3 regions of the Blautia sp. AF34-10 genome follow, and region 3 is predicted to be linked to each of the others. Evidence: a T-box and tRNA genes for the amino acid it is inferred to sense, from the RefSeq annotation. Region 3 holds a T-box; the other regions hold tRNA genes.

Region 1 (3,279 bases), on a different contig from region 3:
ACGAAAGACTTGCTATCTTACGCGGTACCACTCCTGTTTTACAGAGATTTTCTCTGTACACTCTGCGGATACGGATGAAACATCTGCATATCCTGCCCTTCTAACGGTGGGTTTCCGTCTGCACCTACTCTTTTTATTCTAAATTTGGGAGCAGCGGCTCTGAGGTCAGTTCCACGGAATTCGTCTGCTGTTTCGCATCACCCAACAGCTTTCTGGATTCGGAAGCTCCATGTAGTATTCCTCTTCTTTGCCTTTTTCCTAACTTGGCTCTTATGTTACCATTTTTCTCCATCTCTGTCAAGCGCAAAACGCAGGATTCCGTAAAAATACACCCGCCGGAAAGGAGGCTCCGGCGAGTGCTCTAACGCATGATTTCGTTGTTTTATTTGTTGTACTCTTCTAGGTATTTCTGGTAATCCTCTACCTGTTTTCCGTGGTAGTGTTTTTCTACATGGCATTTATGCACGAATTTGAATCATCGCAAAAAGGGAGCCGGAAACGCCCCGGCAGACGGTTTTTCTTCTCGTCCGCCGGGGCGTCCCTAGCTTTCTTTCTTTGTTCACTTTTTCCTGTTTTTTCTATTTCTTTCTATCCCTGACGCTTGCACGAGGAACGGCGCACCACAACCTCCCCCGAAACGAGAATCCGCTCTTTCGGCGCTTCCGGGTGCTCCTCCCGCCATAAAAATTCATGCACCATACGGCGGCCAAGCCACTTCGTATCGACATGAACGGTTGAGAAGAACGGATACAGCATCCGGTCCTCATCATCATCAAATCCGGTCAGTGCCACATCCTCCGGCACGCGCACGCCGATTTTCCGGAAGGATTCTGTCAGTCTTTTGGCGATCATATCGTTGCCGCAGACAATCGCTTCCGGCAGTGTATCGTAGCTCGCCACAATCTTGTCAAAATTTTCCGGGTAATAAAAATGATCGCTCTCCATATTGGGGCGCACAAGCTCCTCCTCGAGCGGAATGCCCGCCTGTTCCATCGCTGCAAGGAAACCGACATACCGGTCATGCATCGACTCATACGTGCTGCTGTGCTCACTTAGGAAACCGATCCGCGTCATGCCCTGCCCGATCAGATGGGACGTCAGAAGACTCACCGGTTGCACACCGTCCACACGCACGATATCGCCCATCGGCCGCTGTTCGATACCGCAGTAATGGTCGAGCTGAAAAATGCGGTATCCCAGATTTACCAGTTTCTGCATATATTCCAGCGGCAGCATTTTAATGCAGAAGATCGCATCGATATTTTCATTCAGGCCGAGCGGCAGAATGCCGTTCTCCTCCTCCCGCTCCGTCACGACCGCAACGCGCGTCTGACAGTTATTGAGGCTCGCCTCCTCGGAGATGCCGCTCACGACACGGTCCCAATAAACAGCGGCATCCCGCGTACGCAGAACCATAATATTGTAATGCTTCTCCTGCGGTGCCCGAACTTCTTCCACATATACATTTTCGCCCAGATAGCCATTTCTTTTCGCCATCCGAAGAACTCTCTCCCGCGTCACCGGAGCTACCTTCGGATCATCCTTTAATGCCATGGCAACCGTATTCCGGGACAATCCCAGCTCCTTTGCCATACTCTGTATCGTTACTTTCCCCATAACTTCCTCCCTGTTTTTTCTGCGCAATTCATTTTTCTTCCGCACACGTCTTTGTCTGTAAGAAAAAAAGTGCCGTAAAACGACACTCTTACCGATCGGGGCAACAGGATTTGAACCTGCGACCTCACGGCCCCCAGCCGTGCGCGCTACCAAGCTACGCCATACCCCGTAATCATGTTTTCATTATACCAGCGAACTTCTGAAAAATCAATGTTATTTTTCCCTCTCCCGTTTCATTACATTCATTTCTTTATTTCGTGTCATATTCTCTTTTATTTTACTATATTGTCACTTTTTCTTTCTGAATATGTAATTTTTCGACGTTTTCCACGTATCATAAGTGAAAGGGGAAAATCGTATGCCATACAAACTTTCACCTCTGGCATGCCCGTCTGCAAAGACTATGTAAAAACTGAATAAAAGGAGACATCGTAATGGAAACTGAAATTTACTTTCTACTACACTCTTTAGGAATTGGTGCAAAATACCGCGGATTTCGCTATCTCGCCTATGGTATCGCTTTATGCATGGAAGACGAAGATTATCTCCTTCGGGTCAGCAAAACGCTGTACCCAAAGATCGCGCAAACGTTTCAGGTATCGTCCTCCTGCGTCGAACGAGACATCCGCACCGCTATTTCCGTCTGCTGGACCCGCGGAAACCGTGATCTGCTCTTTTCGCTTTCTGTGCATCCGGTTCTGACAAAACCGACCAATTCCGAATTTTTTGATATTTTAAGTTCTTATATCAAATACTACCGTGCTTTTCCTGCCTGTCGTCAGGAGGCATAAAAAAAACGAATACAGAAAAGATAACACTTCCGCGCCCTATCATATTGGGGGATATGCATGGCGCGGAAGTGTTTTTTCTATGATAAAACGATAGAACGAAAAAAGGAGACTGCCCGCAAAGGCAGCCTCCCGATATGGATCATTTGACAGCAAACCGATTAGTTGTTGATCAGTTTGTCCTCGTTGCTCCAGCTGTACAGTTTTCTGACTTCTTCTCCGACTTTCTCTGACGGATGCTCTGCAGCTTTTCTTCTCATTGCACGGAAGTGAGCCTGTCCGCCTGCTGGGGACATATCCAGAAGGAAGTCTTTTGCGAAAGTACCATCCTGGATATCGGAAAGGATCTTCTTCATGGTCTTCTTGGTTTCTTCTGTGATGATCTTCGGTCCGGTGATGTAATCGCCGTACTCGGCTGTGTTGGAGATGGAGTATCTCATTCCGGAGAATCCCGACTGATAGATCAGGTCTACGATCAGTTTCATCTCATGGATGCACTCGAAGTATGCGTTTCTTGGGTCGTATCCAGCCTCGCACAGAGTCTCAAATCCAGCCTGCATCAGGGCGCATACACCGCCGCAGAGAACTGCCTGCTCACCGAACAGGTCTGTTTCGGTCTCAGTTCTGAGGTTGTCTCCAGAAGACCAGCTCTTGCTCCGCCGATTCCAAGGCCGTAAGCCAGTGCTCTGTCCAGAGCTTTTCCGGTGTAATCCTGCTCAACAGCAACCAAGCAAGGAGTTCCTTTTCCAGCCTGATACTCGCTTCTTACTGTGTGGCCAGGTGCTTTCGGAGCGATCATAGCTACATCTACGTTCTTCGGAGGTACGATCTGTCCGAAGTGGATAGCGAAACCATGAGCGAACATCAGCATGTT
Region 2 (3,279 bases), on a different contig from region 3:
ACCGGAATAGATAGCCTCATTGAGCAGTGTCAAATTTACATGATCCCAGTTGACCTGTACGGACATAACCCAGATCTGTCTGCCCGCCTCATCTGTCGCATCCTCTTTACAAAGCCGTACATTTTTCACTGTACCGTCTGCTGTAAGGATCTGTGCTTCCCCTGTTCCGTGAAGCTGCAAAAAACGGTCTCGCTCCAGTCTATCTTCCTCGTCATAAAAGAAGTTTCTCAATGAGCCTTTTGTCTGTTCCATGAAAGTATCGAATGTATATCCTGTACTATGCAACAGCAGATTATTCACAGACAAAATAGACAGGTTTTGGTCATAAGATCCTGTCATTATACCTACCCCGCCATTATTTTCCAGTGTTTTCTGTACGGCCTGTGACATAGCCTGTGTCTGTCCCGTTACAGCCTCACCTAAAGAATATATTTTGTCTTCATACTTTTCCATTTTATAAAAATCCTCTCTCTGTTTTATACTTCATTATCCTGCTTTTATCTGTATACAGAGAACCTGTCCCTGCCAGTTTTACATTTACGTTATAATATCCTACAAAACGTGAAAAACAGGTATACGGATTTGAGAAGTTGCAGCCACTACACACAATATTCACACAAAATTCTCTTTATGTTTTCAATTTTTATAGCTTTGCCAAGTGAGCATTCATTCCTGCTGCCAGACACTTACTCCGATCGTTCCTGCTGTAAAACGGTATCTGAGGCTTTTTTTATTTATCTGATTTTTTTCTGTTTCCATGGAACTTCTGAACGCTCACCTCCTGGTATCATTACAAATATACATAAAAACTCATTTTTATATTACCATGAAATTTTTTACTTTGCAATGCACATACCTTTTCAGACGCTGCTTTTCTTGTTTCCTTTTTCAGAAAATTGCAACCAAAGGGGCGCACCTGAAAATTTCTTTTCAAATGCGCCCCTTCGCTTTCTTTTTTTCTGTCAGATCAATCCGTAATGCTCCATCGCCTTTGCCACGCCGTCCCGCTCGACGGTATCGGTTACGTACTCTGTGTACGGATCCAGAATCTCATCATGTTTTCCAAGCGCAATGGTGTGTGCGCCGCACCGGAACATGGTAAGGTCGTTGCTGCTGTCGCCAAATACGTATGCATCTTCTTTCTCCAGCTGAAACTGTTTCAGCGCATAGTCCACAGCTGTTCCTTTGCTGCAGCCGTGCGGAACGATTTCGTATACACCGCCGCGGCGATCCATGATATCAAACTCCTGCTCAAATTCACGGTACATACGTTCTATATCAGACTGTGCATCGGTTACGATACAAAATTTATCGTAAATGATTCCTTTTGTCTCCGCTGTCTCCGCGAGTCCGATTCCGACAGCAGCGAAATAGGCACGGGTCTGCTCGACCTCCCGAAAACGGGATACCTCCGACGAAAAATAAACATTATCCGTTCCCTCCAGAATCATGCCGATCCTGCACTCCTTTAAAATAACCGGGATTTCCTCACAGCGCTTTTTCGGAATCGTCTGATGCATCAGGATTTCGCCGTCCCGGCGCAGATAGGTCCCGCAGCCGCACAGAAATCCGGAAAACGGAAGCTTTTTCAGCTCCTCGGGCAGCTCCGACCAGGTGCGGCCGGTATTAATAAACGTAAGATTTCCTTTTTCCGCTGTCTTTTTCAATGCATCGAGCGCGCTCTGCGGAATTTCTTTTGTAATCTCACTCAGTAACGTTCCATCAATATCAAAAAATAATGCTTTCACAAAAATTTCCTCCTCGTGTACTGTTTCCTATTCTCTTTCTGACATACGAAAAAATGCCGAAGCTCTTGATTGTCAAGGCTTTCGGCATTTTCATTCCAGTCGAAGCGACGGGATTCGAACCCACGACCTCTGCGTCCCGAACGCAGCGCTCTACCAAACTGAGCCACGCTTCGATTTTATTTGTTTTCTGAACTCTCGTCCGTCAACAATAGCTATTATATATGATGTCTATAGGAATGTCAACACCTTTTTTGAAATTTTTTTAATTTTTTTTATTATTGCTTCAAAAGGTACATTTTACACAGGTTTGCGGCCTTTTTGGTGTTATTTTAGAATGACAGTTTCTGAGAAAGTCAAAAAAGAGATATGCCGGAAGTTCTGTTCCGGCATATCTCTTATCTTTGTTTCTCAGCTCAGCTGATATACATCTGCATACTGCACGCCGAAGCTCAGCGCCTCGGAATGGCTGCTGCAGAAGATGTCTACGTGGCCGTAAGCGGTTCCGCGGTCTTCTACCGTGTAAACCTGGCCGTTGATCATCAGTTTCGTTCCGAATGGTACACCGCCCATGGCGATCGTTCTTCCTGCGGTCGGTGTGGTTCCGCTCGCGGTGGATCCGCCGGACCACTGTCCGGTACAGATGGAACAGGAGCAATAGCCTGTCAGTTTAAATCTTCCAAGGTATGTTCCGCTGGAGGAGCTGCTGGAAGTATCTGACGCGGATGGACTCCCCGTTGTCGTGGAGGATGCGCTGCTGTCCGAAGAACTGCTTCCGGAGCTGCTGCTTGTATCGGTATCTGCTTTCGCTGCGGCATTTGCTGCTTCTGCGGCTGCGACTCTTGCGGCCTCGGCTGCCTGTTTTCTGGCGGCCTCAGCCTCAGCTTCTGCGGCAGCCTGCTGTGCGGCGGCTGCTGCGGCTGCTTCCTCTTCTGCTTTCTTCTGCGCTGCAATCTCCTCTTCTTTCGCCTGACGGATCAGGTCGTTGATTGCATCTGCTTTGCTGTTGATTTCATCTACCAGTGCACTCTCGCTGGATTTTGCATCGTCCAGCTCTGCGGAGTAGGTACGGAGTTCCTGATAAGCTGCTGCGTACAGCTCCTGGATGGCTTCCTGCTGATCGCTGCTCTGCTGCTGCAGTTCTACGATCGCTGCCTGCTCTTCCTGCACCTGTGTTTCTTTTTCTTTTACCTGGTCTACCGTGTCTTCATACTCCTGCATAAGATCGCGGTCGAAATCGGAAATTTTCTGTATGTATTCTGCCCGGCTGATCAGCTCTGAAATGCTTTTGGAAGAAAAGAGCATTGCCATGTATCCGTTTCCGGAAGAATTTTCATACATATACTGGATACGGAGCTTCATCGCTTCGTACTGCTCTTCTTCTTTTGCTTTTGCATCTTCCAGATCTGCCTGAATCTGTACCAGTTCGTTCTGCTTCGCATCATACTGATCCTGAAGCTCCTGCAGACGGTTCTGCAGATCGTCCAGCTGCTGGTTCAGTTCGGAAAGATATTCTTCTGATTGTCCCTTTTTG
Region 3 (3,279 bases):
ACCTCGACAACGCCCTGTTTCATGTTTTTCGGGCTTACGATGATGCGCAGCGGAATGCCGAGCAGATCGGCATCGGCAAACATTACGCCGGCTCTGACGCTTCTGTCGTCGTAGATCACTTCGATGCCTGCATTCTGCAGATCCTCGTACAGCTTGTCCGCATATGCTCTGACTTCCTCGTCATCGACGCGGACTGCACAGAGGTGTACCTGCCACGGAGCGATAGCTTTCGGCCAGATCGGGCCGTACTCATCGTGATGTGCCTCGCAGACCGATGCTGCCAGACGGCCGACACCGATACCGTAGCATCCCATGATCGGGGTCTTGCTCTCGCCGTTTGCATCGACATAGGTCATATTCATGGATTTTGTATATTTGGTTCCAAGCTGGAAGATATTTCCGACCTCGATACCTCTGGAGATCTTCACGGTCTTTTTGCCGCATTTCGGGCAGATGCCGCCCTCCTGGATTTTTGCAAAATCGTGATACTCGGCATTCGGAACGTCGCGCTCCATGTCGAGTCCTTTGTAATGATGCTCTGCCTCGTTGGCTCCGCAGGAAAGGTTATTTCTTCCCTCGAGGGATTTATCGTAGAGAACAACGGCATCTCCGTTCACCTTCAGGTTCACAGGTCCGATATAGCCTGCGTTCAGTCCGCATTCTTCGGTGATCACGGCTGCGTGAACCTGCTCGCCGAGGAAGTTGACCAGCTTCGTCTCGTTGACTTCGAGATCGCCGCGGATGAAAAGGACAACGTATTTATCATCAACATTCTGCTGATAAACAACGGCTTTGCAGGAGTTCTTTGTCTCGTCTCCGAAGAAATTGCAGACGTCTTCAATGGTGTGGACGTTCGGTGTATAAACCTTTTCGAGTGCAGCGGATTCTGCATCTCTTGCGATGTCGGAAATGTTCTCAGCTGCCTCCATGTTGGCTCTGTAATCGCAGGAATCACACAGAACGATGGAATCCTCTCCGACCGGAGTCAGAAGCATGAACTCGTGGGAGATATTTCCGCCCATCATACCGGAATCGGATTTGACAGATACCACCTCCGGCACGCCGACACGCTCGAAGATGCGCTCGTATGCTGCGTGGCATTTCTCGTAATACTGCTCCAGATCTTCCTGGCTGGTATGGAAGGAGTAAGCATCCTTCATCGTAAACTCACGCACACGGATCAGTCCGGCTCTCGGACGGGCCTCATCACGGAATTTTGTCTGGATCTGATAGATCATAAACGGATATTTGGTGTAGCTCTGTGCATACTCGCGTACAAGGTGTACGGCTGCCTCCTCGTGGGTCATGCCGAGTACCATTTTGGCATTGTTGCGGTCGGTGAAGCGCAGCAGCTCATCGCCGATGCTATCGTAACGGCCGGACTCATCCCACAGAGAAGCAGGCATGACAACCGGAAACTGCACCTCCTGGCCGTCGATTTTGTCCATCTCCTCGCGCAGGATCTGCTCGATTTTGCGCACAATGCGGCGCAGCGGCAGATAGGAAGAATAGATTCCGTTTGCCATATATTTGATGTATCCGCCTTTTACCATAATAGCATGGCTGTCGATGACACAGTCAGCAGGTCTTTCTTTGAAGCGCTCTCCTACTAATTTTTCAAGTTTCATTTTCTGATTTCCTCCTTATTCTTTGGGTTTTCAACATCTGAAATCTTCCAGACGCGAGAACATTCCAGCCTGTCCGATTTTAAGCTTTTATACAACATTTTACGCATCTAACTCATCACTGAAGTAACGAGTTAGATGCTTCGTTTTCAAACAGAAAAAAGCCCTAAACCGCAAGCTGCAGTTTAGGGCGAATTTTTTTATCCGCGGTACCACCTAAATTCAGGAAAACTCCTGCACTCTGACACAAAGCATTTGTACCCCACGATTTTTGTATTTTGTAATACGCGTGATCTCTGCTCTCTGTACCTTCTCTGTAACGGGAGATCCCGGTGCAGCCTACGAAATAAATTTTTCCTGATGGATTTTCTTCTCTTCGGTGCACAGCTCCAAGACCGGTTCACGATAGATTCTGCAAAAAGCTTTCACCTGCCGCTTTCTCTCTGAATGCGCTCTGTCGCTACTGTTTCTTTTCGTCGCTTTTTCACTGCACTGATTGTAGCAGAAACCGGAAAAGAATGCAAGCCCGTTCCTTCTGCTTTTTCTGCATAAACGCCCGCCCAGGTTACAGGCCTTCCCGATACATTCTGCTGATTGCCGCCTGGGCTTCCTCAGACTGTTTTTTCTCAATCCATGCTTTGCGGTCACTCAGGATAGCCAGCATCTCATCGACAACGTCCTCGGCGCGCGGGCTTGTGACGCGGTAGAGATAGCCGAGCATCCGCGTGGCGGTAAAATCGGTGTTCATCTGGCGGTATGCAATTTCCCGGCAGAAGTCGTCCGGGTAACCGTTGTGTTTTAACGCACGGTACAATTCGTCATTTCTCGTTTCTGGCATTGCCTGTCTCCCTTTTTCCTTTAAACATTTACGTTTCCGCTGTTCAGACCTTCCGTCTTTTCCTCAAGTGGCAGCCAGTCCAGTGCCTTTTTGATCCACTCATCCCAGAAATCCCATTCATGGCCACCCTTGCTCTCATAGTAGACAATGTCCATGCCGCTCTCTTCCATCCGTTTATGGTAGAGACGGTTTACTTCCAGAAGTCCGTCCTCTGTTCCGCACGCCTGGAATACGGTCGGCACATTGACAGACGGATCTTTTTTCCGTGCTTCCTTTAACTGCTCGATAAGAACAGCCGGGTTTTTGTCACTCTTTGCTGCTTCGACCAGATTTCCGAAATAACCTTCTTCATGTGCAAAGCTGTCCGCTCTGCTCTCTTCCGGATTTTCCAGCACATGAAGTGCACCGGACAGGCAGATCACAGCCCCGAAGGTATCGTGATATTTCAGGCCATTTCTGAGTGCGCCAAAACCACCCATGGAAAGGCCTCCGATAAAGGTGTCTTCTCTTTTTCTGGACAGCGGAAACATTTTTCTTGTAATCTCAACCAGTTCTTCTCCGATAAACTGTCCGTGCATGGCACCGATGGACGGCTGATCCACATAAAACGCATTCTCGCCGGCCGGCATGACAACGGCAAGGTTTTTCTCCTCTGCCCATCTTTGGATTCTGGTTCCATGAACCCAGTCTGTCTCATTCCCAAAAATGCCATGCAGCAAATACAGCGTTTTAAACGGTTTTTCCTCGCGCTCCGGCTGCCCAAAGGTAAATTTGTCGACCGGCAGAATAACCTGCAGCGGTACGGTGCGCATTAAA

Evidence for each region. A T-box is a leader RNA that pairs with one kind of tRNA and senses whether it is charged. The one in region 3 lies ahead of DWZ60_RS03470 (proline--tRNA ligase), so its partner is inferred to be a tRNA-Pro.
Region 1: it has a tRNA-Pro gene. The T-box ahead of DWZ60_RS03470 (proline--tRNA ligase) is inferred to sense a tRNA for this amino acid. The anticodon was not compared.
Region 2: it has a tRNA-Pro gene. The T-box ahead of DWZ60_RS03470 (proline--tRNA ligase) is inferred to sense a tRNA for this amino acid. The anticodon was not compared.

Annotation. Positions count from the first base shown of each region.
Region 1 is NZ_QUED01000012.1:40,548-43,826, forward strand. Features, by position in the region: T-box leader at 1-257, opposite strand, end outside; gene DWZ60_RS09045 (LacI family DNA-binding transcriptional regulator) at 589-1,617, opposite strand; tRNA gene DWZ60_RS09050 (tRNA-Pro) at 1,713-1,786, opposite strand; gene DWZ60_RS09055 (sporulation initiation factor Spo0A C-terminal domain-containing protein) at 2,052-2,408, shown strand; partial or broken gene ilvC (ketol-acid reductoisomerase) at 2,567-3,279, opposite strand, start outside.
Region 2 is NZ_QUED01000020.1:34,215-37,493, forward strand. Features, by position in the region: gene DWZ60_RS12255 (response regulator) at 1-453, opposite strand, end outside; gene DWZ60_RS12260 (Cof-type HAD-IIB family hydrolase) at 963-1,748, opposite strand; tRNA gene DWZ60_RS12265 (tRNA-Pro) at 1,848-1,921, opposite strand; gene DWZ60_RS12270 (PcsB-like coiled-coil domain-containing protein) at 2,157-3,279, opposite strand, start outside.
Region 3 is NZ_QUED01000004.1:40,468-43,746, forward strand. Features, by position in the region: gene DWZ60_RS03470 (proline--tRNA ligase) at 1-1,628, opposite strand, end outside; T-box leader at 1,809-2,111, opposite strand; gene DWZ60_RS03475 (hypothetical protein) at 2,191-2,463, opposite strand; gene DWZ60_RS03480 (alpha/beta hydrolase) at 2,484-3,279, opposite strand, start outside.